DNA from 4 places in the Streptomyces sp. NPDC102402 genome. Region 3 is predicted to be linked to each of the others. Evidence: riboswitches for the same ligand, from Rfam matches in the RefSeq annotation. Region 3 holds a riboswitch; each other region holds the start of a gene.
What was found. Region 3 has a riboswitch for thiamine pyrophosphate ahead of thiC (phosphomethylpyrimidine synthase ThiC). Riboswitches for the same ligand answer to the same signal wherever they lie in the genome.

Region 1: it holds a riboswitch for thiamine pyrophosphate, as region 3 does, so the genes downstream of both, ACIRJR_RS26560 (thiamine ABC transporter substrate binding subunit) here and thiC (phosphomethylpyrimidine synthase ThiC) in region 3, are expected to answer to the same signal.
Region 2: it holds a riboswitch for thiamine pyrophosphate, as region 3 does, so the genes downstream of both, ACIRJR_RS11970 (purine-cytosine permease family protein) here and thiC (phosphomethylpyrimidine synthase ThiC) in region 3, are expected to answer to the same signal.
Region 4: it holds a riboswitch for thiamine pyrophosphate, as region 3 does, so the genes downstream of both, thiO (glycine oxidase ThiO) here and thiC (phosphomethylpyrimidine synthase ThiC) in region 3, are expected to answer to the same signal.

Annotation. Positions count from the first base shown of each region.
Region 1 covers NZ_JBIWKR010000010.1:155,479-162,592, reverse strand. The annotation lists gene ACIRJR_RS26575 (LOG family protein) at 1-834, shown strand, start outside; gene ACIRJR_RS26570 (ABC transporter ATP-binding protein) at 936-1,958, opposite strand; gene ACIRJR_RS26565 (ABC transporter permease) at 1,961-3,574, opposite strand; gene ACIRJR_RS26560 (thiamine ABC transporter substrate binding subunit) at 3,622-4,716, opposite strand; TPP riboswitch at 4,788-4,904, opposite strand; gene rlmN (23S rRNA (adenine(2503)-C(2))-methyltransferase RlmN) at 4,981-6,087, opposite strand; gene ACIRJR_RS26550 (phosphatidate cytidylyltransferase) at 6,365-7,114, opposite strand, start outside.
Region 2 covers NZ_JBIWKR010000003.1:550,100-557,213, reverse strand. The annotation lists gene ptlI (pentalenene oxygenase) at 1-877, shown strand, start outside; gene ispH (4-hydroxy-3-methylbut-2-enyl diphosphate reductase) at 874-1,872, shown strand; gene ispG (flavodoxin-dependent (E)-4-hydroxy-3-methylbut-2-enyl-diphosphate synthase) at 2,146-3,315, shown strand; gene ACIRJR_RS11970 (purine-cytosine permease family protein) at 3,527-4,942, opposite strand; TPP riboswitch at 4,932-5,025, opposite strand; gene ACIRJR_RS11965 (hypothetical protein) at 5,361-5,855, shown strand; gene ACIRJR_RS11960 (hypothetical protein) at 5,893-7,114, shown strand, end outside.
Region 3 covers NZ_JBIWKR010000001.1:555,792-562,905, forward strand. The annotation lists gene ACIRJR_RS02255 (metallophosphoesterase) at 1-491, shown strand, start outside; gene ACIRJR_RS02260 (hypothetical protein) at 671-1,495, shown strand; gene thiC (phosphomethylpyrimidine synthase ThiC) at 1,601-3,403, opposite strand; TPP riboswitch at 3,396-3,529, opposite strand; gene ACIRJR_RS02270 (YibE/F family protein) at 3,601-4,956, shown strand; gene ACIRJR_RS02275 (SsgA family sporulation/cell division regulator) at 5,020-5,457, opposite strand; gene ACIRJR_RS02280 (IclR family transcriptional regulator) at 5,559-6,326, opposite strand; gene ACIRJR_RS02285 (DUF5326 family protein) at 6,621-6,830, opposite strand; gene ACIRJR_RS02290 (cupin domain-containing protein) at 6,988-7,114, opposite strand, start outside.
Region 4 covers NZ_JBIWKR010000003.1:925,298-932,411, forward strand. The annotation lists gene ACIRJR_RS13730 (DUF4396 domain-containing protein) at 1-69, opposite strand, end outside; gene ACIRJR_RS13735 (deoxyribonuclease IV) at 150-1,007, opposite strand; gene pknB (Stk1 family PASTA domain-containing Ser/Thr kinase) at 1,106-3,031, opposite strand; gene ACIRJR_RS13745 (thiazole synthase) at 3,156-3,950, opposite strand; gene thiS (sulfur carrier protein ThiS) at 3,953-4,183, opposite strand; gene thiO (glycine oxidase ThiO) at 4,180-5,400, opposite strand; TPP riboswitch at 5,398-5,510, opposite strand; gene ACIRJR_RS13760 (hypothetical protein) at 5,562-5,903, shown strand; gene ACIRJR_RS13765 (NAD(P)/FAD-dependent oxidoreductase) at 5,932-7,114, shown strand, end outside.

The DNA.
Region 1 (7,114 bases), on a different contig from region 3:
CCCGAGGCGCTGTACGAGGGGCTGGCCGAAGGGGGGTACGCCTCGACCCCGGACGCACGGGCGTACGACTGGTTCCAGCTGACCAGGTCGAACGGTGACGTCTTCGCCTCGATGCTGCGGGCCCTGCACGACGACGCGGTCTCCGACGCACTGGACGAACACCTCGTCGGAGCACGCGTGGTGGGCGTGATGGGCGGCCACGCCATGGCCCGGGGCTCCGACGAGTACCGCGGCGCGGCGGTGCTCGGCAGGGAGCTGGCCCGCAGCGGTCTGACGGTGGCGACGGGCGGCGGCCCGGGCGCCATGGAGGCGGCCAACCTCGGTGCCTACGCCGCACCGCACTCCGATGCCATGCTGCTCAAGGCCTGCGAGCTCCTCGCCTCGGCACCGTCGTTCAGCCCCTCGGTCACCGACTGGGCGAAGGCCGCGTTCGCCGTGCGGGACCGCTGGCCCGACGGCGGCTCCTCGGTGGCGGTACCGACCTGGTTCTACGGCCACGAGCCGCCCAACGCCTTCGCGGACCACATCGCCAAGTACTTCGCGAACGCCGTGCGCGAGGACGGCCTCCTGGCCCGCTCCACCGCCGGTGTGATCTTCCTTCCGGGCGCCGCCGGGACCGTGCAGGAGATCTTCGACAACGCGACGCCGAACTACTACGAGTCGCGTTCCGCGCCCACGCCGATGGTGCTGGTGAACCGCGCTCACTGGACGGAGAAGCTGCCCGCCTGGCCGCTGCTGAGCGCGCTGGCCGAGGGCCGGAAGATGGAGTCCCGGATCGCACTCGTCGACACGGTGGAGGAGGCGGCCGGGGCGCTCGCGCGGCTGACGGGCTGACCGCGACCGGTCGCGGTCATCGGGTGTCGAGCCCGGCGTCCAGGGCGCCGAAGAGCCGCCTCCCAGCCGTTCTTCAGGGTGCTGGCCGCCGGCCGGACAGGTCACGCCGGGGGAAGCACCACCGTCTCCGCGGGGTCGAAGGTCACGCCGACGGCCGTTCCCTCGTCCGGGGTCTCCCGCAGGCCGCACTCCGCCTCCAGTGCCGGGCCGTCCTCCGGGTGCAGGAGGACGGTGACGTGGTGCCCGCGGAAGGTGCGTACGCCGACCGTGCAGCGCAGGCCGCCCTTCGGGCCGCCGATCCGGACACCGCCCGGCCGGACGAGCAGCTCGCACTCACCCTGGGAGGAGCCGTCGGGCACCAGTACCTCGCCCCAGGCGGTGTCGGCGGTCGTGCCGGTGACCGTGGCGTCCACCAGGTTGTCGAAACCGAGGAAGCGCGCGACGAACGCCGACGCCGGATGCCGCCAGACCTCCAGCGGGGTGCCGGCCTGGGCGATCCGTCCGTCCCGCATGACCACGACCCGGTCGGCGAGCGCGAAGGCCTCGCCCTGGTCATGGGTGACGGCGAGGACCGTGGTGCCCAGCCTGCCGAAGAGGGTACGGAGCTCGACGACGAGCCGTTCCCGCAGGCTCCGGTCCAGCTGACCCAGCGGTTCGTCCAGCATCAGCAACTTCGGACGCGGGGCCAGGGCCCGTGCGAGGGCCACCCGCTGCTGCTCGCCGCCGGACAGCGCGGCGACGGCCCGCCGTCCGGCTCCGGGCAGGCCGACCAGGTCCAGCAGCTCATCGGCCCGGCGGTCGCGCTCGGCCCGGGTGACGCCGTGCATCCGCAGGCCGAAGCCGACGTTGGCGCCGACGTCACGGTGCGGGAACAGCTGGTGGTCCTGGAACATCAGCCCGAGACCGCGCCGGTGCACGGGCAGCGGCGCCTGGTCCTCACCGTCCAGCAGCACCCGCCCGCCGTCCAGGGGCTGCAGCCCGGCCACCGCCCGCAGCAGCGTCGACTTGCCGCTGCCACTCGGCCCCAGCACACAGACGATCTCGTGGTCCGCGACCACCAGGTCCACCGCGTCCAGGGCGGTGCGCTTCCCGAAGCGGACCGTGGCGGACTCCACTGCCAGCATCTCTAGAACTCCCCGGATCGGTCGGTGCGGATACGTTCGAGCAGGAGCAGCGACACCGCGCAGACGAGCATCAGAATCGTGCTCAGGGCCATCGCCTGGCCGTAGTTGAGCTCTCCGGAACGCCCCAGCAGCCTGGCCACCGCGACCGGCAGGGTGGGGTTGTCGGGACGCGCGATGAACACGGTCGCTCCGAACTCACCGAGCGACACGGCGAAGGCGAAGCCCGCGGCGACCATGACGGCCCGCCGGACCAGCGGCAGGTCCACCTCGCGCCAGGCCCGCAGCGGCGAGGCGCCGAGCACCGCCGCGGCCTCCCTCAGCCGGTCGTCCACGGCACGCAGCACCGGCAGCATCGTCCGTACGACGAAGGGCACGCCCACCAGAGCCTGGGCGAGCGGGACGAGGATCCAGGACGTCCGCAGGTCGAGCGGCGGCTCGTCGAGCGTGATGAGGAAGCCGAAGCCGACGGTGACGGCTGAGACACCGAGCGGCAGCATCAGAAGCGCGTCGAAGCCCCGGACCAGCCGGCCCGCCCGACGGGTCAGGGCGGCGGCGGCGAGGCCACCGATCACGAGGGCGATGAGGGTCGCGGCCAGCGCGTACCGCAGGGAGTTCCCGATCGCGTCGAGCGGCGGCACCAGGAAGGTGGAGCCGTTGGCGTCGGCGGACTGCAGGGCGCGGTAGAAGGCGAACCCGTAGCCGCCGGAGGTGTCGAAGGAACGCTCCACCAGCACGCCGAGCGGCAGCAGGACGAGCAGGAGCACGGTCAGCAGGACGCCGCCGAGCAGCGCACGCTGTCCGGCCCCGCGCGGCGGCCGGGAGGTCTGCGCCGGATCGACCAGCCGCAGTGCGGTCTCCCTGCGCCGTACGGTCCACGCGTGCACGGCGAGGATCCCGCCGACCGCCGCGAACTGCACCAGGGTCAGCACGGCGGCCGTCGGCAGGTCCAGCAGCTGCGCGGTCTGCCGGTAGATCTCCACCTCAAGCGTGGAATAGGCCGGGCCGCCGAGGATCTGGACGACTCCGAAGGAGGTGAAGGTGAAGAGGAAGACCATCAGGGCGGCGGCTGCCACCGCCGGGCCCAGCGCGGGCAGGGTCACCCGCCGCCATGCCGCGAACCGTCCCGCCCCGAGGACCCGTGCGGCCTCCTCCTGGCGGGGGTCGAGCTGCGCCCACAGGCCGCCCACGGTCCGTACGACGACGGCGTAGTTGAAGAAGACATGGGCGAGCAGGATCGCCCACACGGTGGTGTCGAGCCTGACCCCCCACAAGTCGTCGAGGAAACCGCCGCGCCCCAGCAGGGCGAGGAACGCCGTGCCCACCACGACGGTGGGCAGCACGAACGGCACGGTCACCACGGCCCGCAGCAGCTGCTTGCCGGGGAAGTCGAAGCGGGCGAAGACGTAGGCGCCGGGCAGCGCGATCAGCAGGGTGAGCACGGTGGAGGCGAGAGCCTGCCAGGTCGTGAACCAGAGGACGTCCAGGATGTCGGGCCGGCTCAGCACCGTACCGATCCGGCCGAACTGCCAGTCACCCTCCGCCTTCAGGCCCCTCCCGACGATCGCGGCGACGGGATAGGCGAAGAGCAGCCCGAAGAACGCGACGGGCACGGCCATCAGGCCGAGCCGCACCGCGTTCCCCCTCCACGCGGTACGCGCGCGGGCTACTTCACGACGAGCGAGGACCATGACTGGACCCACTGCTCACGGTTCTTGGCGATCTTCTCCGGGGCCACCGTCGTCGGCTCGTCCACGGTCGCGCCGAACTTCGTGAAGAGCTCCGGCAGCTTCGCGTCCTTCACCACCGGGTTCACGAACATGTTCAGCGGCATGTCCTCCTGGAACCGCTTGCTGATCAGGAAGTCCAGCAGCGCCTTGCCGCCCGCCTCGTTCTTCGCGCCGTCCAGCAGGCCGGCGAACTCGGTCTGGCGGAAGCAGGTGCCGGTGGCGACTCCTGTCGGGGCCTCGGTGGGCTTCGGATCGGCGTACAGCACCTCGACGGGCGGGCTGGAGGCGTACGAGACGACGAGCGGACGGTCGGCCTTGGTCTTCCTGCCGCCGGCCGAGCCGGAGAACTCCTCGTTGTAGGCCTGCTCCCAGCCGTCGACGGTCTTGACGCCGTTGTCCTTCAGCTTCTTCCAGTAGTCCTGGTAGCCGGTCTCGCCGTAGGTGGCGACGGTGCCGAGCAGGAAGCCGAGGCCGGGCGAGGAGGTCGCGGCGTTCTCGGTGACGAGGAGGTTCCTGTACGCGGGCTTCAGCAGGTCGTCGAAGGACTTCGGCGGGGCGAGCTTCCTGTCGGCGAAGTACTTCTTGTCGTAGTTGACACAGATGTCGCCGGTGTCGACGGGCGTGACCCGGTGCCGGTCCGCGTCGAGCTGGGCGTCGGCCGCGACACGGCCGAGGCCCTTCGCCTCGTACGGCGTGAACAGGCCGGCGTCCAGGGCGCGGGAGAGCAGGGTGTTGTCGACGCCGAAGAACACGTCGCCACGGGGGGATCCCTTGGTCAGGATCTCCTGGTTGAGCGCGGCTCCGGCGTCCCCGCTCTTGAGCACCTTGACCTTGTAGCCGGTCTCCTTCGTGAACTCCTTCAGCACGGCGTCCGAGGCGTTGAACGAGTCGTGGCTGACCAGCGTGACGGTCTTGGAGCCGGCCCCCGTGTCGCCGGAGGCCTTGTCGTCGGAGCCGCCGCAGCCCGCGAGCACGGTGACGCCGAGCGCGGCGGCGAGCGCCGTCGCGGCGTACTTCGTGGTGGTGTTCATCTGATTCCTCCTGGAGGTGACCAGGAAGAGACGCGGCCCTGCCCGCTCGGCGAGCGGGCAGGGCGCAACAGCTTGAGTAAGGTCCGAACTTCCTACCCGGAATGACCCGGGCGAGGTTCAGAGGGTCTGCGGCCGACCTGTCCTCGGTGCCGCACTCTCAGCGCTGTGGCGCTCCCCTGTCGGAATATGCAGTTGATTTCCTGGCCAGGCTACACCGGCCGGATCATGCCCGACCGGCCGGATAGCGCCGGTCCCGGAACCCCCTCAGCGCTCGGAGGCCGCCAGCTGCCCGCAGGCGCCGTCGATCTCCTGGCCACGGGTGTCCCGGACGGTGACCGGCACGCCGTGGGCTGCGATCGCCTCGACGAACGCCTTCTCGTCCTCGGGCCGCGAGGCGGTCCACTTGGAGCCCGGGGTCGGGTTCAGCGGGATGAGGTTGACGTGTACCCGCTTGCCCTTGAGCAGCCGGCCGAGCCTGTCGCCCCGCCACGCCTGGTCGTTGATGTCCCGGATCAGCGCGTACTCGATGGAGATGCGGCGGCCCGACTTCTCCGCATACTCCCAGGCGGCGTCCAGGACCTCACGGACCTTCCAGCGGGTGTTCACGGGGACGAGGGTGTCGCGCAGCTCGTCGTCCGGAGCGTGCAGCGAGACGGCGAGGCGGCACTTGAAGCCCTCGTCGGCGAAGCGCAGCATCGCCGGCACCAGGCCCACCGTGGACACGGTGATCCCACGCTGGGAGAGCCCCAGGCCGTCAGGCTCCGGGTCCGTCAGCCGACGGATCGCCCCGACGACGCGCTTGTAGTTGGCCAGCGGCTCGCCCATGCCCATGAAGACGATGTTGGAGAGCCGCGCCGGCCCGCCCGGGACCTCGCCGTCGCGCAGGGCCCGCATGCCGTCCACGATCTGGTGCACGATCTCGGCGGTCGACAGGTTCCGGTCGAGACCCGCCTGCCCGGTCGCGCAGAAGGGGCAGTTCATCCCGCAGCCCGCCTGCGAGGAGATGCACATGGTGACCCGGTCCGGATACCGCATGAGCACGGACTCGACGAGCGTGCCGTCGTGCAGCTTCCAGAGCGTCTTGCGGGTGGTGTCGTCGTCACAGCTGATGTGGCGCATGACCGACATCAGATCCGGGAACATCGCCTCGGCGAGCTTGTCGCGCGACGCGGCCGGGATGTTGGTCCACTCCGCCGGGTCGTGCGCGTACCGCGTGAAGTAGTGCTGCGACAGCTGCTTGGCGCGGAAGGGCTTCTCGCCGGTCGCGGCGACTGCTTCCTTGCGCTCGTCGGGGGTGAGGTCGGCGAGGTGCCGCGGCGGCCGCTTGGCTCCACGGGGCGCGACGAAAGTGAGTTCTCCGGGCTTAGGCATGGTTCCTCCAGTGTTACAGACACGCAGAGGTAGTAGGGACCGCGAGCGGCTCAGGAGAGGCGAGGGGCCCCGGACCCGGCTGCCGCCGGTCGCCCGACGGTGGCGTCGTGGCCCCTTCCGGGGCCCTTCGCCAGGCCCGGGGACGGCCCGGGCAGCGCGCGGACCGTGACCGATCGCACGCGCCGGCGTGGGAGCGCGCCGGCCGTGGGAACGCACGAAGGGCCCGCCGTGGACGGCGGGCCCTTCGTGACAGCGCGGTACGGAGCCGAGGGCCGGGTCAGCCCGATCCGACGAACAGCACCAGCAGCAGCCACACGACCGGCGCGCTCGGCAGGAGCGAGTCGAGCCGGTCCATGATGCCGCCGTGACCGGGCAGCAGCGTGCCCATGTCCTTGATGCCCAGATCCCTTTTGATCATGGACTCGCCCAGGTCGCCCAGCGTGGCGCTGACGGCGACCGCGAGGCCCATCAGCAGGCCCTGCCACCAGCTCCCGCCGTCGATCAGGAACTCCATGCACAGGGCGCCGGCCACCATGGCGAAGGCGACGGCACCGAACAGACCCTCACGGGTCTTCCCGGGGCTGATGCGCGGCGCCAGCTTGTGCGTCCCGAAGCGCCAGCCGACGGCGTACGCGCCGGTGTCGCTGACCACGGTCAGCAGGAGGAACGTCAGCACGCGCCACGCACCGTCGTCCGCGGTGAGCATCATGGAGACGAACGTCGCCAGGAACGGTACGTAGAACACGGCGAAGACACCCGCCGTGACGTCCTTCAGGTACCCCTCGGGCCGCTCCGTCATCCGCCACACGAGCACCGCGAGGGCCGTGAGCGCCATGGCTACCCAGGCGCCCTCCGCCTGCCGCACATAACCGGCGACCACCATCGCGGCGCCGCCGACGGCGAGCGGCACGAGGGGGGCGTTGATGCCCTTGCGCTCCTTGAGGCGGGAGGTGAGTTCCCAGAGACCGACCACCACCGCCAGCACGACCACGCCGACGAAGACGGCCTTCACGACGAAGAGAGAGCC
Region 2 (7,114 bases), on a different contig from region 3:
CGTCGTGCTCAACGGCCTGTTCCGGCAGATGTTCCTGCCGGCCTCGATCCGTCGGCTGCCGCTGCCCTCCCAGCGCCGCTACAAGAGCAACCTGGACTTCCTGCACGAGACCACCCAGCGGCTCATCGACGACTACCGCAGCTCGGACACCGAGCGCGACGACCTGCTCGCCGCCCTGATCGCCTCCCGTGACGACGACGGCGGCCGGCTCGCCGACAAGGAGATCCACGACCAGGTCATCACCGTCATGGCGGCCGGCACCGAGACCGTCGCCGGCACCCTCACCTGGGTCTTCTACCTCCTCTCCCAGCACCCGGAGATCGAGGCCGCGCTCTACGACGAGATCGACACCGTCCTCGACGGCCGCGCCCCGGAGTGGGACGACCTGCCGAAGCTGTCCCTGACCGACCGGATCATCTCCGAGACACTTCGACTGCACCCGCCCGCCTGGCTGTTCACCCGTCTCACCACCTCGCCGACCGAACTCGCGGGCCGTCGACTGCCCACCGGGTCCACCGTCGTCTTCAGCCCTGCCGCCGTCGCGCAGTACGAGGACGCCTTCGAGGACGCCGGGAAGTTCGACCCCGACCGCTGGCTGCCGGACCGCATCGACCCGGCCTCGCGCCACGCCTACGTGCCGTTCGGCACCGGCGCCCGCAAATGCATCGGCGATCTCTACGCACGCACCGAGGCCACCCTGGGGCTCGCCACCGTCCTCAGCCGCTGGCGCGTCACCTGCGAGCCCGGCATGGACATCCGTCCGGTCCCGCTGGCCACCATCTACCACCCCCGCCGGCTGCGCCTGAGGCTGGACGCACGCGCCCCGCACCGTGTGCCCCGCGCCGTCCCCGTACCGGCGGGGGGTGACGTGGCGTGAGCGCGGGGAACGTCGTCCTGGCCCAGCCGCGCGGCTTCTGCGCGGGCGTACGGCGCGCCATCGGCATCGTCGAGCGGGCGCTGGACCTGCACGGGGCGCCGGTGTACGTGCGCAAGGAGATCGTGCACAACCACCACATCGTCTCGGAACTGCAAAAGCGCGGGGCGGTGTTCGTCGACAGCGAGGAGGAGGTCCCGCAGGGCGCGGTCTGTGTCTTCTCCGCTCACGGCGTCGCCCCCGGGGTGCGCTCCGCAGCGGCGGGCCGGCGGCTCGACGTCATCGACGCCACCTGCCCGCTGGTCGCCAAGGTCCACCAGGAAGCGGTGCGCTTCGCGCGTGACGGCCGCACCGTCCTCCTCGTCGGGCACGAGGGCCACGAGGAGGTCGAGGGCATCCTCGGCGAGGCCCCCGACCGGATCGTCGTCATCGGGACCGAGGACGACGTACGGCGCCTCGGCCTGCCCGACGACACCCCGGTCGCCGTCCTCACCCAGACCACCCTCTCGTTCGACGAGACCCGGCGCGTCGTCGACGCCCTGCGCGCCCGCTTCACCGACCTGATCGCTCCCGGTGACGACATCTGCTACGCCAGCCAGAACCGGCAGAACGCCGTCAAGGACCTCGCTCTCGCCAACGACCTGGTCCTGATCGTCGGCTCGCCCAACTCCAGCAACTCGCTGCGCATGGTCGAGGTCGCCCGCGACCACGGCGCCGCCGCCCGACTGGTGCCGGACGAGACGCACCTCGACCCGGCCTGGCTGAAGGACGTGTCGGCGGTCGGCGTCAGCGCGGGGGCCAGTGCCCCGGAGATCCTCGTCGACGGGCTCCTCGCCCGGCTCGCCGGACTCGGCTTCGGCCGGGTGGAGCTCCAGAGGGGCATCGCCGAGGACGTCGTGTTCACCATGCCCGGCCGGCTGGCCGACCCGGTCACCGGCCGTGTGCCGCGGACACCGCTGGCCGGCGAGGTCTCGCCCGAACCCGGTGGGGCGCGATGAGCACACGCTGATGGAGGCCCTGGCCTCCCCCTCCGCACGGCGGACGGGGCAGGAGGCCACCGCCTCCCTCCCCGTCGGCTGACGCCGGGCGGGCCGACGGGCGACCGGCGCCCACCCGCACGGTGACGACCGCGCGGCACGCCCGTGCACCGGCTGCCCGCGAGGTGCTCCCGCCGCCGCGCACTCCTCCAGCACGTCCACAGCCCTCGACGACGCACAGCCATCAGCCACAGCCCGGCCCACCCGGACCGGCCGACCGTTTGGGGACCTGTCATGCCTGTCGCTCTCGGAGTTCCGACGGTGCCGCCGAGGCCGGCCCTGCGACGCACCACCCGCCAGATCCACGTGGGGACCGTACCCGTGGGCGGCGACGCCCCGGTATCGGTCCAGTCCATGACCACGACCCGCACGTCCGACATCGGCGCGACCCTCCAGCAGATCGCCGAACTCACCGCTTCCGGCTGCCAGATCGTCCGGGTCGCCTGCCCCACCCAGGACGACGCCGACGCCCTGTCGACCATCGCGCGCAAGTCGCAGATCCCGGTGATAGCGGACATCCACTTCCAGCCGAAGTACGTGTTCGCCGCCATCGAGGCCGGGTGCGCGGCCGTGCGCGTCAATCCGGGCAACATCAAGCAGTTCGACGACAAGGTCCGCGAGATCGCGCGGGCCGCCAAGGACCACGGGACGCCGGTGCGCATCGGGGTCAACGCGGGATCGCTCGACCGCCGTCTGCTGAAGAAGTACGGCAGGGCCACTCCGGAGGCGCTGGTCGAGAGCGCGTTGTGGGAGGCGTCGCTGTTCGAGGAGCACGACTTCCGGGACATCAAGATCTCCGTGAAGCACAACGACCCCGTCGTCATGGTCGAGGCGTACAAGCAGCTCGCCGCTCAGTGCGACTACCCGCTGCACCTCGGAGTGACGGAGGCCGGCCCGGCCTTCCAGGGCACCATCAAGTCGGCTGTCGCGTTCGGCGCGCTGCTGTCCCAGGGCATCGGCGACACCATCCGCGTCTCCCTGAGCGCGCCGCCCGCCGAGGAGGTCAAGGTGGGCCTCCAGATCCTGGAGGCCCTGAACCTCAAGCAGCGCGGCCTGGAGATCGTGTCCTGCCCGTCCTGCGGGCGCGCCCAGGTCGACGTCTACAAGCTGGCCGACGAGGTCACGGCCGGGCTGGAGGGCATGGACATCCCGCTGCGCGTGGCCGTCATGGGGTGTGTGGTGAACGGCCCCGGGGAAGCCAGGGAAGCTGATCTCGGTGTCGCGTCCGGCAACGGCAAGGGGCAGATCTTCGTCAAGGGCGAGATCGTCCGGACCGTACCCGAGTCGAAGATCGTCGAGACGCTCATCGAGGAGGCGTTCAAGCTCGCCGAGCTGATGCGGCAGGACGAGGACGACGGCTCCGCCGGGACCGCCCCCTCCGCCGGGCACGAGAGCGCCGAGTGATCACGCCGCGGACCGGTCTGCCCCGCCGAGGCGGTCTTCCACGAGGACGGCGTCCCCGGAGACCGGACGGACCACCACAGGGCGGACGCCGGGTTCCTCGACGGTCCGGGATCTCCCGGGGGCGGCGCCGAAGGCCTCGGCCCGGTCGGGCCCGACCACCCGCTCATCGCCGTACGGCCGGTCCGCGCCGCGCGATCCGGTGACCCGTCCGTCAGGAGCGCAGGCGCAGCCGCAGCGGGGCGTAGAGCACCAGGGCCACGATGAACGCCACGCCGTAGGCGAGGTCCGCCCCATGAAGGGCCTTCGCCGCCGGCCCGACGTACAGGCCGGTGCTCATGAACGGCACCGCCGCGGCGAAGGCCGCCCCGAAGGCGGTGAGCGCCGGCCACCACGGCCGGCCGACGGCGCTCTCGGCCGCGAGGTCGACCGGTGCGCCGCCGCGGGCCCTGGCGCGCACCACCCAGTCGACGGCCACGATCGCGACGAAGCCGGGGATCCAGTAACCGACCAGGAGCAGGACGTTCTGGAAGCGCGCCGTCGTGTCGGCGGCGTGCATCCACAGCACGAGCGGGAATCCGAGCACGGCGGCGAGCGCGGCGGCGACGGGGCGCGGCACGCGCACCCCCATCGCCTGCAGCGCCAGCGACCCGCTGTAGTCGTTCATGGCGTTGCTGCACAGCGCGGCGAGCGCCACGGCGAGCAGACCGAAGGCCCCGAGCGCTCCCCCGCCCAGCAGGGTGTCGATCCCGCGTGCGGTCTGGTCGGTGAAGACGGACGCGCCCCACAGGCCGAGCGTCTGGACCGCCACGAAGGAGACGCTGATGCCCAGCAGCGTGCACCAGAACATGCGCGTCCGCGAGGTGGTGGGCGGGAGATACCGGCTGAAGTCACTCGCGTAGGGGGCCCACGACAGCGCCAGGCTCAGGGCGATCGTGCACGTCAGGACGAACGCGCCCGCCCGGTCGCCTCCGTGCACGGTGCCGGAGGCGGCGGGGTGGACGCCGTCCAGCAGCTTCACGGAGAGCACGGCGAAGGCGGCGGCGAGGGCGAACGTCATCACGGTCTGCAACCGGTGGATCGCCTCGTACCCCAGTACGCCGAGCGCACCCTGGGCGGCCATCATGACCAGTACGCCCAGCCAGAAGGGCCAGCCGAACAGCTGGGCCAGCGCGTCCCCGCCGAACAGGCCGATCAGCGCGTCCCAGGCGATCGAGGACAGCCACTGCAGCGCGCCGGGCAGCACGACGCCCCGGCCGAACGCCAGCCGCGCGAGGGACATCTGGCCGACTCCGGTCCGGCTTCCCCAGGTGCCGAGGTACGCGGTGGGCACCGCCCCCACGAGCGTGCCGAGCACGACGGCGACGAGCGCCGTGGCGAAGTCCAGGCCGAGGGCGATGCCCACGGTGCCGGTGAAGACACCGGTCATGGTCAGGTTGGGGGCGAACCAGACGGTGAACAGCCGGCCGGGGCCGCCGTAGCGCCGGTCCTCGGGGACGGGGGCTGTCCCGTGCGTCTCGACCCGGAGGTCGCCGGGGGCCGCGGGCATGCGGCCTTCGAAGGCGGAACCCGGGTCCGGGGCCGCCCGCTTCCCGATCGCACGGTCTTCCTGGGCGTACGGCAACGGCATGAGACATCCCTCCGCCAGTGCTAACTGGTTCAGGTTCGACGGGTGTGTTCTCAGCCCCCTGCGGGGCACCCCGTGTCCGGTTCGGCGGCCAGGATAGCCGGGCGGCCGTCCGGGCCCGGCCGGAGGGGCCGATCGGCACGGGAGCCGGAACGGCGCGCCGGGATGGTTCCGCGCGGATCGGATGTCGATCGGGTCACGCTCGTCGCGCGGGTCGCAGGCAGACAGACCGGCCTCGTCCGGATGAAACAGGCATTCGGTCCGCGTCACTCCCGGCAGCCTCCACGGGATGCACACAACCGCTGCTCGAGGATCCGGACTCACCCCATGTGAACGTCTGGGCGAGTTGCTAGCTTGGCCTGAAACCGAGGCACCCGCCGGGTGCGAAGCGGCGGGACCGGTACGCGGGGAAGGGTCACCCATGGCATGGGACGAGTGGGAGCAGCTGAAGGCGGAGGCCGCCGGCCGGCAGTCGACCGGAATGCAGTTGAACCAACTCGACCCCGGCGGCGGGGGCTCCATGGCTCTGCCGGGGCAGACGGGCGACCTCAAGGTGGACCAGGGCGACCTGGCGAAGATCGGCAGCCAGGCGCACAGCCTCTACGACAACCTCTGGAACAAGGCCCGTGTGGCCGTTCCCAGCAGTGACAAGGCCGCCGGCGACCTGAGCGGCCAGGGCTTCGCGCTGGGCGGCGGGCTCAAGCACGTGTCGAACCGGTGGGAGGAGCAACTGAAGTCGCTCATGGACGCGTGCGCCCACATCTCCAACCACATGCAGGTCACCAAGAAGGTGCACGCCGGTGACGAGCACTACATCCAGCGGCAGGTGAGCAGCATCGAGACCCTGGACGCCGGATTCGACGAGCGGGCCGGCGAGCCGGGCAGGAAGAACCCGGCGTACGAGCCCAAGAAGTAGCGGCGCGAACACAGACGTACAGGAGAAACGACACCTCATGGATCTCGACGCGCTGCGCTTCGCCAACTTCACGACGCTCGACGAGGCCGTCTCCGACTGGGGCCTGCTCGTACGCCACCTCGTGGAGCTGAGGAAACAGGCCGAGGACGGACTGCACAAGGCCGCCAACACCGGGAACTGGGCCGGCATGAACGCCCAGGTCACCAAGGAGTTCGTCGGCAAGACCGCCGGCGAGTTCGGCGACGCCCACACACAGGCCAACACGATTCACAAGATCCTCGGTGACACCCGGGACGAGCTCCGGCAGTACAAGAAGGATCTCGAGGCCGCCATCACCCGGGGGCAGAAGAAGAATCTGACCGTCACCAGCACGGGCGGCGGCGGTTTCACCGTCACCATGAACATCCACCCGGACCGGGCGGCGAAGGGCACGTCCGTTCCCGAGCACAGCGAGAGTGACGTCACCGCGCTGCGCGACGAGGTGCAGGCGATCCTCCAGAAGGCCTCGGAGAGCGACGATTCGGCGAGCAAGGTCCTGACCGCGATAGCCGACCAGGCCAAGATGGGTTTCTCGGACGCCGACTACAAGGACCGCGACTCCGCGGCGGAGGCGGTCCAGGCCGCGGAGGACCTCGCCAAGATCGCGGCGAAGAGTCCCGAGGACCTCACACCCGCCGATTTCGACAAGATCAACGGCGGTCTGGAGAAGTACAAGGACGACCCGCTGTTCGCCGAGCGGTTCGCCACGCAGCTCGGCCCCGAGAAGACCCTCGCGTTCTGGCAGGGCGTCAACGACCCGGCCGTGAACCCGAACGTGGGCCGCGAACGGCTCGACAAGCTCGACGACCTCCAGCGCAATCTGGGTCTGACGCTCGCCACCGCCACGCAGAGCGACTCGGCCGACATGACGAGCTGGAAGGGCAACATGGTCAGGCTCGGCGACCAGCCCATCGGCCGGGACGGCAGCGGCCCCATGGGCTTCCAGGTCATGAGCAACCTGATGCGGACCGGCGACTACGACGACCAGTTCCTCAAGAGCTACGGCACCAAGCTCATGGAGACGGAACGCAAACTCACCGGCAACGGCGAGCACGCCAACATGGCGTGGCAGCACATGGGCATGGACCCGTGGCTCAACCGGATCGGTGACGACAGCGGCGACGACCCGCTGACCGGTTACCTCAAGGGCCTGTCCAACAGTCCGGACGCGGCGACCGACTTCTTCAACGAGGGGTACGTCTCCAAGGAGGAGTCCCCCT
Region 3 (7,114 bases):
TGCTCAACGGCGGCCAGAAGACGGACATGGAGCGGCTCCAGGACGTCCATCTCCAGTGGATGGCCCGGCTCGACGCGGTCGTCGAGGAGGACGGGCACCTGCTGATGCACTCCGACACGACGGCCTACCTCGACTACGGATCCACCATCGAGGACGTCAACGACACGGTGCACGCCATTCTGACGCGGAACGACGCCGACGAGTGCTGGGACCTCTTCCGCAAGCTCACCAAGCGCTTCGCCTTCCGCGACGAGGGCGGCGCACAGGCCGTCCGCGACCTGATGGCGACGTACGGCGGGCAGCGCGTCGTCCACGGTCACAGCCCCATTCCGTACCTGCTCGGTGAGGTCGGGTCGGAGGACGGCGAGGACGTGCAACGGACCGTGGTGGACGGCCCGCACGTATACGCGGACGGGCTCGCCATCGCCATGGACGGCGGAGTGACCATGGCCGGAAAGCTGCTGGTCGTCCAACTTCCCCTGCATGACTGACGAGTACCGGGGAAGACGCATCACGACCTGACACGTCGACGGCTGGGCCTATTTCCGGAAACCCCCTGTCACCCCGCGCCGTAGGCGCTCTACCATCGGCGTATCAGTAGCAGGCTCTCCTCCGTTTCGCCCGACCGCACGGCCCGCACGGCCGGTCAGGCACTACGGAGCATCGGGGGATGCACATGAAAAGCGCTCCGCACCTGCTGGCCGAGGACCGCCCGGAATACGAGCGGATCCTTGCCGACGCGCTGCGTCACGCCCACGAACGGCCGGATCTGGACGGGGTCGGCGACCGTCTCAACACGGAACAGCTGCGGACGATGGCGCTCAACGCCACCCTGCTGATCACCGCGGCGGCCGCCACCGAGTACGACCACTACGTGAAGGTCCGCAGCGAGCTGCGCGGGCCGGAGGCCCCGGATGCCCACGCGTCCGTCCTCGGGACGGCCACGGACGAGGCCGATCCCACGGGGGCCGGAACCCTGGCGGTGATCGCCGTGCTGGCGCCCGTCCTCGCAGGTGCGGCCGCCCTGATATTCCTGCTGATCGGGTACCCCCTGAAGGCACTCAGCCCCGCCCCGGCCTTCGCCGGAACCATGGTCGCCGCCGGCTGGTTCTTCGCGGCCGTCGCCGCCGCGGCCATCCTGGTCGCCGCGGTGGGGCTCCTCGTCACGGCCCTGCGCAACGGCGCCACCGCGCTGCCCGCCGTGGACGAGGAGGAGGAACTGCCGGAGGATGTCGCGCGCGCCCGGGAGGCCTGGCGCCACGCCCTCCTGGAACGTGGCATCCTGCCCTTCCTCCGGGACGCGCTGGCCGACCCGACCGCGGGACCCGCGTCGCGGATGCCGCACCGATCGGCCAACCGGATCCCGAAGATCGGCTACAGCAGACCCGACTTCTCCGGGCCGGAGGACGGCCCGTCGGCCGGCCCCCGGCCGACCTTCACCAGCCCCGACTTCACCAGTCCGGACTTCGGCGGCCCGGAGCACCAGCCGGAGTGACCAGGCGGAGGCGGGCGGAGCGGGACGGCCGGGCCGGAGCGATCAGGGCCTGGTGAGGGTGACGCCCAGGTCAGGGCGGCACCCTCACCCACCCAGGAGAAGGCGTCAGTCGGCGATCGGCAGATAGACCCTGTTGCCCGCCGCAGCGAACTCCTTGGACTTCTCGGCCATCCCCGCCTCGATCTCGTCCTGCCCGTCCCCGTGCTCCCGCCGGATGTCGTGGGAGATCTTCATCGAGCAGAACTTGGGGCCGCACATCGAGCAGAAGTGCGCGGTCTTGGCCGGTTCGGCCGGCAGCGTCTCGTCATGGAACTCCCGTGCGGTGTCCGGGTCGAGCGCCAGGTTGAACTGGTCCTCCCAGCGGAACTCGAACCGGGCGTCGGACAGGGCGTCGTCCCACTCCTGCGCCCCGGGGTGCCCCTTGGCGAGGTCCGCCGCATGCGCGGCGATCTTGTACGTGATGACGCCGGTCTTCACGTCGTCGCGGTTCGGCAGCCCCAGGTGTTCCTTGGGCGTGACGTAGCAGAGCATCGCCGTCCCCCACCACGCGATCATCGCCGCACCGATTCCGGAGGTGATGTGGTCGTAAGCGGGGGCGACGTCGGTGGTCAGCGGGCCCAGCGTGTAGAACGGGGCCTCCTCGCAGATCTCCTGCTGGAGGTCGATGTTCTCCTTGATCTTGTGCATCGGGACATGCCCCGGGCCCTCGATCATCGTCTGGACGCCGAACCGCTTGGCGACGGTGTTGAGCTCGCCGAGCGTGCGGAGTTCGGCGAACTGCGCCTCGTCGTTGGCGTCGGCGATGGAGCCGGGGCGCAGACCGTCGCCGAGCGAGTACGTCACGTCGTACGCGGCGAGGATCTCGCAGAGGTCCTCGAAGTGCTCGTACAGGAACGACTCCTTGTGGTGCGCGAGGCACCAGGCGGCCATGATGGACCCGCCGCGCGAGACGATGCCGGTCTTGCGGCGGGCCGTCAGCGGGACGTAGGGCAGCCGGACCCCGGCGTGCACGGTCATGTAGTCGACGCCCTGTTCGGCCTGCTCGATGACCGTGTCCTTGTAGATCTCCCACGTCAGCTCCTCGGCCCGGCCGTCGACCTTCTCGAGGGCCTGGTAGAGCGGCACGGTGCCGATGGGCACGGGGGAGTTGCGCAGGACCCACTCGCGGGTGGTGTGGATGTTGCGTCCGGTGGAGAGGTCCATGACCGTGTCGGCGCCCCACTTGGTCGCCCAGGTCATCTTGTCCACCTCCTCCTCGATGGAGGAAGTGACGGCGGAGTTGCCGATGTTGGCGTTGACCTTCACCAGGAATCGCTTGCCGATGATCATCGGCTCGATCTCCGGGTGGTTGACGTTGGCCGGCAGGACCGCCCGGCCGGCGGCGATCTCCTCGCGCACGACCGCGGGTTCGACGTTCTCCCGGATGGCGACGTACTCCATCTCCGGGGTGATCTCGCCCCGACGGGCGTACGCGAGCTGCGTGACCGGCTGCCCGTCGCGGCTGCGGCGTGGCTGACGGGGGCGGCCGGGGAACACCGCGTCGAGATTGCGCAGACCACCGCGCGGGGAGGTGTGCTTGAGCCCGTCGTCCTCGGGGCGCGCGGGACGGCCCGCGTACTCCTCGGTGTCCCCACGGGAGATGATCCAGTTCTCCCGGAGCGGGGCGAGGCCGCGCCGTACGTCGGTGTCGGTGGCCGGATCGGTGTACGGCCCTGACGTGTCGTACAGCGTCACGTCCTTGCCGTTGGTGAGGTGCACCTGACGGACCGGCACACGGAGGTCCGGGCGTGAACCCTGGACGTATCCCTTGTGCCAGCCGATGGACTTCCCGGCCTCGTCGTCCTTCACATCCTGCGCATTCCGCGCATCCTGTGTCGAGGCAGGCGTGCGTGCGTCCGCTGTGGTCATGAGACCTACTCCCTACGCCGGCATTACCCGGTAACAGGTTCGGCGGTCGGCGCAGCGTGTCCCGTACGGATGTACGGAGGTCAGCGCCCTCTCAGCCCGGTGCTCCGAGCTCCCGCGTGTGCAAATGTGTCTCCACGCTAGCCTCCCGCCTGGCGTGCTGGCCAGAGGGCCTCCCTCGTTCTTGGGATGATCGCGGGGTGACGTCCCCCGGAAGCGCCCCCGAACCCCACGGCCCCGCAGCAGGCAGCACCCAGAGTCATGCACACGGCCACACACACAGCCACGGTCCCGCCGCGCCCGTGTCCAAGCACCTGCGCAAGGTCATCGCCGCCGTGGTGATCCCCTTCGCCGCAGCGGTACTGGTCGGCCTGGTGGCGTTCTGGCCGGGAGGGGCACCCGCCCATGAACGCACGGGTGTCGGCTTCGACCGGCAGACCCAGGACGGGCGGGTGACGAAGGTCGTCGCGGTCGACTGCGCGGATGTCAACGCCTCGCAGGTACCTCCGACGGGCGACACCTCCACTCCCTCGGGACGGGAAGCCGTCGACGAGCAGTCGGGGGAGTGCAAGAAGGCAACGATCGAAGTGACCACCGGTGAGGACAAGGGCCGTACGTTCGTCGAGGTCGTCCAGCCCGACGCGCCGCGCCAACTGCGGGAGGGCCAGGGAGTGGTCGTGGCCTACGCGCCGGACGCGCCCCGGGACCTGCAGTACTCGGTGACCGATGTGGACCGCACGGTCCCGATGGCGCTGCTCGCGGGGATCTTCGCCCTCGCGGTGGTGGTGGTGGGCAGGCTTCGCGGACTGATGGCACTGATCGCGCTCGCCGTCTCCTTCGGCGTGCTGACCCTGTTCATCCTCCCGGCGATCCTGCAGGGATCGAACCCGCTGGTCGTCGCGGTGATCGGGGCCAGTGCCATCATGCTGATCGCCCTCTACACCTGCCACGGCCTGACAGCCCGCACCTCCGTGGCCGTGATCGGCACCCTCATCTCGCTGCTGCTGATCGGGCTGCTGGGCTCCCTGTTCATCGGCTGGGCCGGCCTGTCCGGCAACACGGACGACAACACCGGCCTCATCCACGGGCTGTATCCGGACATCGACATGAGCGGCCTTCTGCTGGCCGGGGTGATCATCGGCTCCCTCGGCGTCCTCGACGACGTGACCGTCACCCAGACGTCGGCGGTGTGGGAACTGCACCAGGCCGACCCGACGATGGGCGTGCGAGGGCTCTACCGGGCGGGCATCCGGATCGGGCGCGACCACATCGCGTCCGTCGTCAACACGCTCGTGCTCGCCTATGCGGGCGCGGCGCTCCCTCTGCTGCTGCTCTTCTCGATCGCGCAGAGCAGCGTGGGCACGGTGGCCAACAGCGAACTGGTCGCGGAGGAGATCGTCAGGACGCTGGTCGGATCGATCGGGCTGGTCGCCTCGGTGCCGGTGACGACGGTGCTCGCGGCCCTGGTGGTCTCCGCGGACCGCACGGGGCTCGGCGCGGAAGCCGCGGCTCCTGCACCCGCACGGACCGGGAGGGGCCGACGCCGCAAGACGTGAGCCGGGACACCGGACGCGTCACCACGGGCCCCCGGTGTCCGATGAACGGCCGGACCTTCCTCTTCAGCCGGCGTTCTGCTCCTTGGCGAGGATGCGACCCAGTGCCTCTTCCAGATTGCCGTCGAAGTCACCCAGCGTGTGCTCCTGCCCCAGTGGCACCAGCTTGTCCGTCCGGTCGAGAAATGCCACCAGAGGCGCCGTGCCGGCCCTGAAGAGCGCACGGTCGGCGCCGACCTGAAGGCGGATGTGCACATCCGACAGCCCCTCGGGATCGGTCGGGCCGATGTGCACATCGCCGTCACCACTGGGGCTGTTGAGACCGTCGAGCAGCAGCTCACGGCCGAATGCCCAGGTGACGGGGGCGTCACCTGGCAGGTGGAAGGTCATCCGGATCGCATATGGATCACTGACCTCGTACCGGAGCTCCACCGGAATACGGAAGGAGAGCTCCTCGGAGACGAGGAAGCTCATCATGACCTCTGCTTGAACCGACTCGCGCATCGTTCAACCCCGCAGTAGATGAAACTGGCCAGGAATGATCCCCCATGGCCCTATTGACGCCATCGTGATGCACGCGATAGCAGATCACAAGGAGTGATTTTTCAGATACTGATAGAGAACACGAACGAGCGCAACAGAGTGGTCACTTCACAGCGTAGTTGTTCGACTGCGGGGAGCAACCGTTCTTCTTGGTGCAGTGGGAGAGAAACAGCCATCGCCGCCACGGCACTACCGACAGTGATCGGAATGGCCGCACAGACCGTCCCCATGACGTACTCCTGCCGTTCGACGACAGGTTCCGTATGTTTCATCGACCGCAGTCGGCGCAGGAGCGCCTGACGGTCCCTTACGGAGTAACGCGTCAGCGGACGCACGGGGTGCCGGTCCAGGTGATCCTCACGCTCCCGCTCGTCGAGCTGGGCCAGGAGGCACTGTCCGAGGGCGTGGGCATGACCCGTCTCGCGGAACGAGGCCCACTCGCGGACAGCGGGAACGGCAGGGGTGTCGGCGACGGCGACCATCTCGATCTCGCCATCCTTGTACAGGGCGCAGTACACGGGAGCCCCGATGACGTCCGCCCAGTGGGCGAGGGAATCGACGATCACCCCGGGACGCGGGGTAGCCGGGCCGCCGCCCAGACGTTCGGCCGCGGCCCCGAACAGGAAGACGCCGTTCTCCCTGCGCAGATAGCCCTCATGGGTCAGGGTCCGCAGCAGGTGATAGGCGGTGGGGAGGGGAAGTCCGGCCTCCCGGGCGAGCTGCTTCGCCGGCGCCCCGTCCCGATGGGTGCCCACAGCCTCCATAAGTCTCAGCGCCCGCTGAACCGAACCGATCAACGTCGGGACAGCGGTACTCGATGCCGTGGTCACAGGTCACCCCCAGGCATGGTGACGGGCTGTCAGCCCTCCCGCGGGGGCCGCCCCCACGGGCCCGCCGCGAGCCTGGGGTCCGGAGACCGGACGGTCGCACAAACCACTGGGCAGGATGATGACGGACCGTCATTTCCCAGCTGGCGGCAGCGGTACGCCACTGTATCGGCACGCACAGTCACGGGAGAGGTTTCGTCCTGGACTTAGCTCCGCTGGGCTAACGGCCGAATGAACGACCTGTCATGCGGGCCCCCGGCACCGCATGATCCACCACCCGCCGCCCGCCGTTCGTTCCTACCAGTCACTTCGCTCGGACGAGGACATGAACTTCCGCACGACGAAGATCAGACCGCCCACGAGGACGACGAAGACCAGCACCTTGAACAGCAGCCCGATGACGAACCCGACCACGCTGGCGATCAGGCCGCCGAACACGACGATCGCGATGAGTGGCACCGCTACCCACTTCACCCACCAGGGCATCCCCGCGAAAATCTCCCGCACCGCCATCGCCGCTACCTCGTCTCTGTGAGTTCCTTCCTCGATGCTAGAGGCGCCGGGGTGGCCGGCGGGGGCCCGGGAGCCCTTGAAGTCCCCTGAACGATCCCCTAGGGAACATCGGGCCCGGGTCCCGTACCGGCGGAACCTCCGGGAGGCCTGCTCAGCCCTCCGGCGGGGAGAAGACCACCATGACTCTGAGGTCCTCGGTGACGTGGTGGAACTTGTGGGCCGCCCCCGCGGGGACGTAGACGACGCTCCCCCGCCCGACCTGGGTGGTCTCCATGCCG
Region 4 (7,114 bases), on a different contig from region 3:
CGCCATGGCCCAGGACGAACCTCCGCCGCCGTGCGTGCCGTGGTGTTCCTGCTGTGTGCCGTGCTGCATGAGAAGCCCCCGGAGCTCGGTCGCGGATACCTGACACCCTCGGGAACGAGATACCCCCTGGGGGTATTCCGTGCCCTGGCTCAGCGGGCGTCCCGGAGCCCCTTCAGCCGTGTCACGTCCGCGGCGTGGCCCTCCCTGCCGCCAGGTGTCTCGATGATCAGCGGCACGCCTTCGGTCGCCGGATGCGAGAACAGCTCACGGAACGGCTCGACACCGATGTGACCCGCGCCGATGTTCTCGTGCCGGTCCTTGTGAGCCCCCACCACATCCTTCGAGTCGTTGGCGTGGATCAGCTTCAACCGCCCCTCGCCGACCGTCTCCACCAGCAGATCCAGGGTCTGCCGCATCCCGACGGGGCCCGTCAGGTCGTGCCCCGCCGCGTAGATGTGGCAGGTGTCCAGGCAGATCCCCAGCTTGGGGTGGGAGTCCAGGGCCTCGAAGTACGGGCCGAAGTCCCAGGTCCGCGAGCAGAGCGAGGAGCCCTGGCCGGCGGTCGACTCCAGCAGCAGGTACGGATCGTCGTCACGCGTCAGCTCGTCCAGCAGCGGAAGCATGTGCGTACGCACCTGGGCGAGGGCCTCCTCGCGCGGGCGTCCGCCGGTCGCCGAGCCGGTGTGCACCACCACACCGAGGGCGCCGATCTCCCTCGCCCGGCGCAGCGAGTGGCGCAGCGACAGGACCGACCGCTCGACCGTGGCCTCGGTGTGCGAGCCGAAGTTGATCAGATACGGGGCATGGACGTACGCCGGGACCGACTCGGCCGCGCACTGCGAGCGGAACAGCTCGTCCTGTGCCGGATTGCCGGACGGCGTCGCCCAGCCGCGCGGATTGGCGACGAAGACCTGGACGGTCTCCGCCGCCAGCTCCCGTGCGTAGCCGAGGCCGGTCTTGGCCAGTCCACCGGCCACGGGAACGTGACCGCCTACAGGGTTGCGCATGTTCCGCCTGTCCTCGATGTGCCCGGGGCCTCTCGTCCGGATCATGCCGGGCTCGCGTGCCCCGCTCCGCGATCCGGCCTGATCCGAACGGAGAGACCCTAGAGCCCCTTGGTCCTGATGGTGATCGTGGAGCCCTCCGCGGCCGTCTCGCCGCCCTCGACCGACTGGCTCCCGACCGTGTCGCTGAACGAGAGGAAGGGGCGGTCGACCTTGACCTCGAACCCCGCGTCCTCCAGGGTGCCCCGGGCCTCGTCGACGTCCTTCCCCGTGACATCGGGGACCTGGAGCATGCGCGGCCCCTTGGAGACCGTCAGCTCCACCGTGTCGCCCTCGGCGGCCTCGGCACCGCTGCCGGGCGACTGCCGGGCGACCTCGCCCGCCGCCTCGGGGGAGTTGACCCGCTCCGTCAGCACCTCGGCGTCGAGGCCCGCCTCGTCCAGCGCCGTCCTGGCGTCCTCGACGGAGAGGCCCGTGACGTCGGGGACGTCGACGGGGCTGCCCTTGCTCACGACCAGGGCGACCGCCGAGTCCGGGTGGCGCTCGGTGCCGGCACGCGGATCCGTACGGACCACCTTGCCCCGGTCGGTCTCCTCGCTGAACTCCCGGGTCACCATCCCGGGCGCGAGTCCCGTCTCCTTGAGCGCGCGCCGGGCGTCCGCGAGGGCGAGGCCCTCGACATCGGGCACCTTCACGATCTCAGGGCCGCGCGAGATCACCAGCTTCACCGCGTCGTTGCCCCGGATCCGCTCACCGGAGCCGGGATCACTGCTGATCACCGTGCCTCGCTTCACCGTGTCGCTGTAGGCACGGTCGACGCCCTTGAGGTCGAGGCCCTCGTCCGAGAGCCGCCGCTCGGCCGCGCTCTGGGTCTGGCCCAGGAGCGAGGGGACCCGGGTGAACTGACCGGAGTTGATGTACCAGACGCCCGCGCCCGTCCCCAGCACCAGCAGGACGGCCACGATCACGGCGAGCATCCCGCGACGGCCCCGGCCGGAGAAGGACCGGCGGCGTCCGCGCCCCTGCTCCCCGGGCACCGACGGGGCCGGCATCTCCAGGCGGCTGGTGTGGTGCGCGGTGCCCTGGCCGGCCGGGATCACCCGGGGGATCACGCTCGTACGGTCCTCGGCGGCGTCGCGCGACTCCGCGATCGCCTGCGGGGGCACCGCGTCGAGCTGCTCCTCGGTGAGGTCCGCGCGTATCTCGCGGGACCGCGCGAGAAGCGCCACCGCGTCGGCGGGACGCAGATCGGGATCGCGTGCCGTGGCGACGGCCACCAGCTCGTCCAGCCCGCCGGCCAGGCCCGGAACGGCACCGGACGGTGCTGGGACGTCCTGGTTCAGGTGCTGGTAGATGACCTGTGCGGCGGTGTCCCCGGCATGGGGCTTGCCGCCGGTCAGCATCTCGTAGAGCACCACACCGCAGGCGTAGACGTCGGACCGGGTGTCGGCCGTCCCCTGCTCGATCTGCTCCGGGGCGAGGTACGAGACCGTGCCCAGGAGCGAGCCCGTGGTGTCCGTGGCGGTCCCCACGGCTCGTACGAGGCCGAAGTCCGCGACCTTCACGCGGCCGTCGTCCCCTATCAGGACGTTCTCCGGCTTCATGTCGCGGTGGACGAAGCCCGCGCGGTGGGCGGCCCCGAGGGCGGCCAGCACCGGTTCGAGGATGTCCAGGGCGGCGCGGGGCTGCAGCGCCCCGCGCTCGCGCAGGACGTCACGCAGGGTGCACCCGGCGACGTACTCCATCGCCAGGTAGACGTATGCGCCCTGGGCGCCCTGGTCGAAGACACCCACCACATTGGGGTGGGCCAGCCGCGCGACGGACTTGGCCTCGCGGATGAAGCGCTCGACGAACGCGGCGTCGGTCGCGAGCGCCGGGTGCATCACCTTGAGGGCGAGCACACGGTCGAGCCGGGTGTCCACGGCCCGGTAGACCGTGGCCATACCGCCGACGGCGATGCGCGCATCGATGCGATAGCGGCCGTCGAGCAGCTGCCCGACCAAGGGGTCCTGGAGGGTCGTGTCCACGGAGCGAGTCTACGAGCTGCCACGGACACCGCGGAGAGGTCACGGTCCCCGGGGGACTTTCCGGTGCGGAGCCGTGACAGGGGCATGCACGTGCTGTGACCGGGGGACGCCCCCCGGTGCCGGATCAGAAGGCCGGACGCTCCGGATCCAGCACCGCACGGCCCTCCACCGGGGACGACGCCTCCGCGAAATGGCGGCGCGGGATCCGTCCCGCCCGGTACGCGAGGCGCCCGCCGTCCACGGCGTGCCGCATCGCCGCCGCCATCAGCTCGGGTTCCTGTGCCCGGGTCACCGCCGAGGCGAGCATCACAGCGTCACAGCCCAGCTCCATCGCCAGCGCCGCGTCCGACGCGGTCCCGGCACCGGCGTCCAGGATCACGGGGACCTCCGCCCGCTCGGCGATCAACTGGAAGTTGTGGGGGTTGCGGATGCCGAGCCCCGACCCGATGGGGGAGCCCAGCGGCATGATCGCCGCACACCCCACGTCCTGGAGCCTGCGGGCCAGGACCGGGTCGTCGTTGGTGTACGGAAGGACCGTGAAGCCGTCGTCGACGAGGACCTCGGCCGCGTCCAGCAGCTCGATCGGATCGGGCAGCAGGGTCCGCTCGTCGGCCACCACCTCCAGCTTGATCCAGTCGGTGCCCAGCGCCTCCCTGGCCAGCCGGGCGGTCAGCACGGCCTCACCGGCGGTGAAACAGCCCGCGGTGTTCGGCAGGACCCGGATGGAGAGGCGCTCCAGGACGGAGAGCACCGAACCCCGCACGGTCGGGTCGAGCCGGCGCATCGCCACGGTCGTCAGCTCCGTGCCCGAGGCGATCAGCGAGCGCTCCAGCACGTCGAGGCTGGGCGCACCGCCGGTACCCATGATCAGCCGGGACGAGAACGTCGTGGAGCCGAGCGTGAAGAGATCGTCGGACATGGTCAGCCTCCCTGGACGGCGGTCAGGATCTCGACGCGGTCGCCGTCGCGGAGAGCGGTGGCGGACCACTGGCCGCGGGGGACGACGGCCTCGTTGACCGCGGCGGCGACCCCGGAGGGAGCCGCGGTCAGCTCCCCGACCAGGGCGCCCAGCGCGGTGCCGGCGGGGACGGCGCGCTGCTCCCCGTTGACGGAGACCCTCACGGGGCCGGCGGACGGCACGGACTGTGTCATGCGGGCTGCTCCTGGGAGGCGGGGGTGGTGGCTTCGGGGCCCGGGAGCCGCGAGGCCCCCGGGGAGGCGGCCGCCGGCGCGAAGCGGCGCGGTGCGAAGGGGCGGCCCAGTTCGGGCAGCTCGCCCGTGGTGAGCACGTGCGCCATCACGTCGCCGGTCACCGGGGTCAGCAGCACCCCGTTGCGGTGGTGGCCGGTGGCCAGGTGCAGGCCGTCCAGCGCGGTGGGGCCCAGCAGCGGCGCGTTGTCCGGTGAGGCGGGCCGCAGCCCGGCCCGGGTCTCGGTCAGCGGCAGCTCGGTGATCCCGGGCACCAGCTCGTGGGCGTCCCGCAGCAGCTCGTAGACCCCGCCCGCGGTGACGGTGGTGTCCCAGCCCTGCTCCTCGGTCGTCGCGCCGACCACCAGCTCGCCGTTGGCGCGCGGCACCAGGTAGACGTGGCTGCCGCGCACGACGGCCCGCACCGTCCTGCTGAGGAAGGGGGCGTACGCGGGCGGCACCGTCAGCCGCAGCACCTGCCCCTTGACCGGGCGTACGGGCGGGACGACCGCCTCGGGTATCCCCGCGAGCCGGCCGCTGAGGCTGCCTCCGGCCAGGACCACCTGGCCGGCGGCGAGATCCGTACCGTCCGCGAGAACGGCTCCCGTAGCACGGCCGCCCGTGACGGAGAGCCGTTCGACCCAGGCGCGGCGGAAGCGCACGCCCGACCGCTCGCACGCCGTGACCAGGGCCGAGGCGAGCCTCCTGGGATCCACCTGGTGGTCGCCGTCGACCCGGAGCCCGCCGCGTACGCCGGGGGCGAGCATCGGTTCCAGACGCCGGCACTCGCGGCCGGTGAGCCACTCCGACCGCAGCCCCGAACGCTGCTGCAGGGCGTGCAGTTCCCGCAGGTGGGCCCGGTCGTCGGAGTCCAGGGCGACGGACAGCGTGCCGCAGGCCCGGAAGGCGGTCTCCTGCCCGCTCGCCTCCTCCAGCTCGGCCACGAAGTCCGGATAGCGCGCCGCGGACGCCATGTTGAGGCCGAGCAGCATCTGCTCCCCGTAGTGGAGCTCGGTGACGGCGGCGAGCATCCCGGCCGCCACCCGGGCGGCCCCGCCGCCGGGTTCCGGGTCGGCCAGCGTCGTGCTCAGACCACGCTGTGCGGACCGCCAGGCGGTCACCAGCCCGATGATGCCGCCCCCGACGACCAGGACGTCGGAACTCTGTACGGAGATGCGCATGGGCGTCCAGCCCCTCCCTTCGCCGGCATGACCCGGATCAGGTTCGTACGGTCGGAGGCCGGCCAGCCTCCCTCTCAGCCCGGTGCGTCCGGACTCCCGCGAGTGTCTTACGGTGGCCAGCCTAGACCCCACCGGCCGATGCCAGTAAGGGAGCCGTACCCGTGGCCCGTTCGCTCGACGGACTCGTCCTCTCGCCGGTCGCCGACCAGGCCCCCGGCCAGGTCGGGACCCGGACCCGTTTCACGTACCACGAGCGGGAGGGCCGGATCTGGGCGGAGTACGCGGGCGGCGACATCGTCCGCGGGCATCTCGTCGGGACGCGGGACGCGGACACCCTGGACTTCCGCTACGTCCAGCTGAAGCAGGACGGAACGACCTCCTGCGGGCACTGCGGATCGACCGTCACCGACCTCCCTGACGGCCGCGTCCGCCTGGACGAGACATGGGAGTGGGAGTCCCAGGAGGGCAGCGGGACGAGCGTGGTCGAGGAACTCGCCGACTGACGTCACGTCAGGTGATTAGGGTGGACGGGTGAGCGAGCAGACAGAGGATCCGCCTGCGGGACACCCGCGCGGAGTCGTGATCGTGGGCGCGGGCATGGCCGGGGTGCAGACGGCCGTGGCCCTGCGCGAACAGGGCTTCACCGGCCCGGTGACGCTGATCGGCGCCGAACCGCACCAGCCGTACGACAGGCCGCCGCTGTCCAAGGCGGTCCTGCTCGGCAAGGCCGAGGACTCCGCCTTCGACGTCGACTTCGAGGAGCTGGGCATCACCCTGCGCCTGGGGCTGGACGTGGCCGGCCTGCGGGCCGGGGCGCACGAGCTCGACACGGCCGAGGGGCCCGTCGCCTACGACGTCCTGGTCCTCGCCACCGGGGCGGAGCCCGTCGCTCTGCCCGGCACCGAGGGCGTCCCCGGTGTGCACCTGCTGCGCACCCTCGACGACGCAGCGCGGCTGCGGCCCGTCCTGGAGCGGCGGCACGACGTGGTCGTCGTCGGCGCGGGGTGGATCGGCGCCGAGTTCGCCACGGCCGCCCGGGCGGCCGGCTGCGCGGTCACCGTCGTCGAGGCCGCCGACCGTCCTCTCGCGGGCACGATGCCCGCCGAGGTGGCCGCTCCGATGGCCGCCTGGTACGCCGAGAGCGGAGCCGAACTCCTCACCGGGGCCCGGGTGGAACGTGTCGAAGAGGGCTCCGTCCACCTGTCGGACGGCCGGACGGTCCCCGCCGGGGCGGTGGTCGTGGGGATCGGAGCGCGGCCCGCCACGGCGTGGCTCGCGGGTTCGGGCATCGCGCTCGGCCCGGACGGCTCGGTCACCGCGGACAGCTCGCTGCGCACCTCGCTGCCCGACGTCTACGCGGTGGGCGACTGCGCCTCCTTCCCCTCCGCCCGCTACGGGGAACGGCTGCTGGTCCACCACTGGGACAACGCCCTCCAGGGCCCCCGGGCGGTCGCCTCCGCCCTCACGGGCCGGGCGGCCGGGGCGTACGACCCGGTGCCCTACTTCTGGTCCGAGCAGTTCGGGCGCTTCGTGCAGTACGCGGGCCATCACGCCGGTGCCGACACCCTCCTGTGGCGGGGCGCTCCGGCGGACCCCTCCTGGACTGTCTGCTGGCTGCGGCAGGGGGTCCTGGTGGCGGTGCTGGCGGTGAGCCGGCCGCGCGATCTGGCACAGGGACGCAAGCTCGTCGAGGCGGGCGCGCGGATCGATCCGG